Marinomonas mediterranea MMB-1: one gene and its partner. The main gene of each other region encodes a partner of the protein of the gene in region 2 in a complex. Links are inferred from orthologs where the notes say so. Each region holds a gene or a part of one and is shown on either strand. Other genes may lie near its edges.

Region 1 (2,797 bases), 740 kb from region 2 along the record:
TTGGAAACATGGAATTTAATCAATTCCACCCAACGTGTTTATACGACGCCAAAGCCAAAACCTTCTTAATTTCAGAGGCCGTACGCGGCGAAGGCGGTCGTCTATTGCTGTCCGACGGCTCCCGTTTTATGTTCGAATTTGATGAACGAGGTGAACTTGCCCCTCGTGACATCGTCGCAAGAGCCATCGATCACGAGATGAAACGTCTTGGTGAAAAGCATGTATATCTGGATATTTCGCACAAAGATCCAGAGTTTATTAAAGCGCACTTCCCCACCATTTATAAACGTTGTCTCGACTGTGGCTACGACATTACAAAAGAACCTATTCCCGTCGTACCCGCTGCACACTATACCTGTGGCGGAGTCGTCGTAGATAAACACGGTGCAACCGATATAAGCAATCTCTACGCTATTGGTGAGACGGCCTACACAGGACTTCACGGTGCTAATCGACTTGCAAGCAACTCGCTGCTCGAATGCATCGTGTATGCACGCTCTGCTGCGAAGCACATTAGTGAAGATGTCAGAGCGACGGCGTCGTTCACCATTCCAGACTGGGATGACAGTCAAGTCACAAACTCAGACGAGGATGTTGTTATCACACACAACTGGGCCGAGCTAAGACGCTTCATGTGGGATTATGTTGGTATCGTAAGAACCGACAAGCGGCTGTTACGTGCAAAACACAGAGTGGATATGCTTCAGTCTGAAATCGATGAATTTTACAGTAACTACAAAGTATCAAGTGACTTACTCGAGCTTAGAAACCTGGCGGTCGTCGCAGATTTGATCATTCAATCCGCCATGTTACGCAAAGAAAGTCGAGGATTGCACCACACCTTAGATTACCCAAACAAACTCGATGACAGCAAGCCAACTCTCATCAATCCGAACTAAAGCGCGTGTTTACTTTCTGTACGGCAGAAAAGGAACACAAAGACCTGTATTCCGAATAGGTCATTTGATCTCTAAAAAAGACGTATTTTTTTTGAGGTTTAAGTGACCGTATATAGGACGCTGTTTTATAAGCTAAACGCGCTTTCAGCGTTGAATTCGAAGTATGTAGGCGTAACGGCAGCCGTTCGACAGAACAAATTAACCCAAGCCATACCACCTGATCGACAACGAGCTTTAACTCACCAGCTTTTGGGTCTAACGCATCCTTTTTATATAACAATGCATCATTGCCAAACACCACGCTCGAGCGCCTTCGACTTTTTAGAATAAAAAATGGCGTCGCAAATGCCGTTGCCAAGCTTGCAACAAGAATAGATATCCAAATAGGAACAAGAAGGGAGTCGAGCGTCACGATCAGGCAAATCAGTATAAGCAGCCAGATCGCAACGTCAAAGCGGGAAAACTTAAGCTTGATAGTTTTCAGGTTGAACTCGCGTCACAATAATATCCACGATACGAGCTAAGTCTGGATCTTCCGGCACTTCTTTTTGCATAAACCAAGGGAAGATTTCCTGATCTTCGCATTGGATCAGTTTATAAAAGCGTTTTTGATCTTCTTCGTCCAGAGTAAGAAAGACCTCGTCCAAGAAGGGTTCAAGCAATAAATCCAACTCAAGCATGCCTCGGCGGCAATGCCATTTAAGTCGTTTGAAGCCAATGGACTCTTTAGTTTCACTCATAGCAAATACTCTCTCTATCGATAGCGCATATTATAGCTGGCGAACCTCGACGCGAAAACCGCCTGCTATGATATTGATCAATTTAATCGTCTTAATCTTTTTCTACTGCCTGTTGTTGAAAAACAACCTCATTTACCCCATCTAGTTAGAACCATGTCCATTGCGCTTCGGAGACACCATGCAACTTGCCGACCTGTTAAACACTGTTTTACCCACTCACGCTGCTCGCTCACTGACAGAACTGGGCTTTATCCACGTTGAGGGCAAAGACGCACAGAAGTTTCTTCAAGGGCAAGTCACCGCAGATGTCTCCAAGGTAACAAGCGGAGCCAGCAGCTTTGGCGCGACCTGTACGCCCAAAGGTCGAGTGATCTCGAACTTTCTTATTTGTCAGGTCGCAGACGAGCAGTACCTTTTAACCTTGCACTCCTCATTGGTCGAAAAGACGCTGGCCCACTTTAAGAAGTACGCCGTGTTCTTTAAAGCCACTCTGACTGATGCTTCAGATACCTACGCGGCCTTTTCTGAATACGCTCGCTCTCTTGATAACGACGAGACGCCTCAGGATGAATACGCCCTGCTCCACCCGACACAAAAAATAGGAGATGTTCTTTCAATCCAATTGAACAACACCTATTTCAGTGAAACGCTTTCAATTGTTCCAGCTGAACATTTACAAGACAAAGCGACGACCAACGAAGAAGCACACCGAGTTATCTCCTTGCTTACATTGCGCCCGTTTATCGAACTAAAAGACAGCGAAGAGATCTTACCGCAATGGTTCAACATGCAACGCAACGGTTCCATTAGTTTCACCAAAGGTTGCTACACAGGCCAAGAAATCGTCGCCCGCATGAAATACCGAGGAAAGTCCAAAAAGCACATGGCACTTCTCAGTTCAGAATCTGAATTAACGACGGGAATGGACGTAGCCAATCAAGAAGGGAAAGTCATCGGCACACTGCATGACGTAGCCTCCTTTGACAGCAGCTATGTAGCACAAGCCATTCTCAATGTGGACCAGGAAGAGCTAGAGTTGGTAATGCTTGATGGTAAGGCAGCCGAGCTTCTAGCGCTGCCTTACGGGTTGGATTGATGATTAACCTAACAGAGAAACAGTTAGGTTAATTTCAGAACAAAGGCTATTCAGACAGGATT
Region 2 (2,901 bases):
GACAACGGAACACACTGAATGGATCATCCAGATCTGACAAACGATCTTGAGTCGCTGTGTCACGACTGTCTGCTAAGAAGCGGTAAGCTTGCAACAAGCCAGATGGTCCGACAAATTTATCAGGATTCCACCAGAACGACGGACAAGCAGTCGAACAACAAGCACACAGAATACATTCATATAGGCCGTCTAGCTTTTCGCGATCCTCAGGACTCTGAAGACGCTCGATAGCTGGTGCTGGCGTATCGTTGATCAAGAATGGTTTGATCTTCTCATACTGTTTGTAGAACTGGCCCATATCAACAACCAAGTCACGCACAACAGGCAAGCCTGGAAGTGGACGTAGAACCAGTTTGTCATTTTTAACCGCTTCTGAAACAGGGGTAATACAAGCCAAGCCATTTTTACCCGACATGTTCATGCCATCAGACCCACATACACCTTCACGGCAAGAACGACGGTATGATACAGCAGGGTCTTGCGCTTTGATGATGTTTAATACATCTAATACCATCAAATCCTTACCAGCAGGCAAATCAATATTGTAATCCTGCATGTAAGGTGCGTCGTCTACTTCAGGATTGTAACGATAAATACTTACTAACATGTTTGTTACTCCTTAGTATGTACGAGCTTTAGGTGGGAAAGCGTCCATTGTCTTAGGCGCGAAGTTAACGTCACGCTTAGTCACTTTCTTATCAGCTGGGTGATACAGTGAGTGCTTCAACCAGTTTTCATCATCACGTTCAGTGTAGTCGTTACGGGCGTGCGCGCCACGACTCTCTTTACGAAATTCTGCTGGTACTGCAGTCGATTCAGCAACTTCAAGCAAGTTCTCGAGCTCAAGTGCTTCAATACGAGCAGTGTTGAAAGCCTGACTCTTGTCTTCAAGATGCAGATTTTCAACACGAGCGCGAATTTTAGCTAACTCTTCCAAACCTGTTTGCATCGCTGCACCTTCACGGAATACACCGAAGTACAACTGCATAACCTTCTGAAGGTCTGCACGAACTTCAGCAACACTCTCACCACCGGTAGAATTATTCAGGCGATTTAGGCGCAACATTGCATTTTCAATGTCTGTGTCTTTGGCATCTAGAGAATCAAAACCATCGTCTAAAGATTTCTTAACCTGAAGACCTACCGCACGACCAAACACAACCAAATCAAGTAGCGAGTTACCACCCAAACGGTTAGCACCGTGAACAGATACACATGCTGCTTCGCCTGCTGCGTAAAGACCATCGATAACGATGTCTTCGCCAGCTTCATTTTGAGTCAACGCTTGACCACCAACATTCGTTGGAATACCGCCCATCATGTAATGACAAGTCGGGATAACAGGAATTGGCTCTTTAACAGGGTCTACGTGAGCAAATGTACGAGACAACTCAAGAATACCTGGAAGGCGCTTATTAAGTGTTTCTTCACCTAGGTGATCCAACTTAAGCAATACATGATCAGCTTCAGGGCCACAACCACGGCCTTCTAAGATTTCCAAGATCATTGAACGAGCAACAACGTCACGACCCGCTAGGTCTTTCGCGTTTGGCGCATAACGCTCCATGAAGCGCTCGCCATCTTTATTGATTAGGTAACCACCTTCACCACGACAACCTTCAGTTACCAAGGTTCCCGCACCGTAAATACCGGTTGGATGGAACTGCCACATTTCCATATCTTGTAATGGGTAGCCTGCACGTAAGGCCATGCCTGCACCATCACCAGTGTTAATATGCGCATTTGTTGTAGACTGGAAGATACGACCCGCACCACCAGTAGCGATTACAGTCGCTTTTGCTTTCAGGTAAACGGTTTCACCTGTTTCGATGCAAATAGCGACCACACCAACGACAGCGTTTTCTTCGTTTTTAACCAAATCAACCGCATACCATTCGTTAAAGAAGGTAGTACCGCCTTTCAAGTTAGCTTGGTAAAGCGTATGCAAGAGTGCGTGACCAGTACGGTCAGCAGCAGCACAGGTACGCGCTGCCTGTCCACCTTTACCAAAATCTTTAGATTGACCACCAAAAGGACGCTGATAAATACGGCCATTTTCTTTACGTGAAAATGGTAAACCCATATGCTCAAGTTCGAACACAGCTTGCGGACCTACAGAACACATGTATTCAATTGCGTCTTGATCACCAATGTAGTCTGACCCCTTTACGGTGTCATACATGTGCCAGCGCCAATCGTCATTTGGATCTTCACTAGCAATTGCACAAGTGATACCGCCTTGTGCTGATACTGTGTGAGAACGAGTCGGAAACACTTTCGTCACACAAGCGGTGTTTAAACCGGATTCTGTTAACTGCAACGCAGCGCGCATGCCAGCACCACCACCACCGATAACGATAGAATCAAATGAAATAGTACGAATATTAGCCATTACTTACAGCCCCCAAAGAACCTGAATACCCCAAACGACATAAACAAACATCGCAAAACCGCACACCGCTTGGAAAAGAAAACGAACACCGGTAGCTTTAATGTAATCTGTAGATACAGACCACAAGCCAATCCAGGAGTGAATACCAATAGACAAGAGCGTCATCAAACTGAAGATGCGCATCCAAGTCGTTTCAAACAGTCCACTCCACTGTTCGTATGTAAGGTCAGGGTTTAAAACCAAATACCCAATAATAAATACGCTGTATAACGCTAAAACGATTGCAGAAATTCTCTGCATCATCCAATCATAAAGTCCTGAGCGACCAAAACTTGTAATTTGAGTTACCATACCCACACCCCTGCAACGACAATTAAAATAGCTGCGATGATAAGGTTGATCTGTGCAGCTTTACGTCCACTTTCTAGCTCTTCAAAGTGCCCCAAATCCATAAATAGGTGTTTCACACCTGCTACGAGATGGTACATCAAAGCTGATACGACACCCCA

Evidence for each region.
Region 1: the proteins of sdhA (region 2) and MARME_RS04395 are in contact, whole or in part, in a crystal structure (PDB 6C12), measured with the Escherichia coli proteins. The link is inferred for Marinomonas mediterranea MMB-1 from one-to-one orthologs.

Annotation. Positions count from the first base shown.
Region 1 is NC_015276.1:945,830-948,626, reverse strand. What follows is about bases 2-2,790. They hold MARME_RS04395 (FAD assembly factor SdhE), read right to left. Parts: upstream 1,640-2,790; coding sequence 1,364-1,639; downstream 2-1,363. Other genes in these bases: MARME_RS04385 (hypothetical protein), read right to left, coding at 2,782-2,790; ygfZ (CAF17-like 4Fe-4S cluster assembly/insertion protein YgfZ), read left to right, coding at 1,818-2,735; MARME_RS04400 (hypothetical protein), read right to left, coding at 886-1,200; nadB (L-aspartate oxidase), read left to right, coding at 2-899. Also shown: more of nadB, read left to right, coding at 1-1; more of MARME_RS04385, read right to left, coding at 2,791-2,797. UniProt on the Escherichia coli protein: An FAD assembly protein, which accelerates covalent attachment of the cofactor into other proteins.
Region 2 is NC_015276.1:1,684,232-1,687,132, reverse strand. The notes cover bases 7-2,899. They hold sdhA (succinate dehydrogenase flavoprotein subunit), read right to left. Parts: upstream 2,393-2,899; coding sequence 620-2,392; downstream 7-619. Other genes in these bases: sdhC (succinate dehydrogenase, cytochrome b556 subunit), read right to left, coding at 2,737-2,899; sdhD (succinate dehydrogenase, hydrophobic membrane anchor protein), read right to left, coding at 2,396-2,743; MARME_RS07595 (succinate dehydrogenase iron-sulfur subunit), read right to left, coding at 7-607. In the rest of the region: more of MARME_RS07595, read right to left, coding at 1-6; more of sdhC, read right to left, coding at 2,900-2,901. UniProt on the Escherichia coli protein: Two distinct, membrane-bound, FAD-containing enzymes are responsible for the catalysis of fumarate and succinate interconversion; the fumarate reductase is used in anaerobic growth, and the succinate dehydrogenase is used in aerobic growth.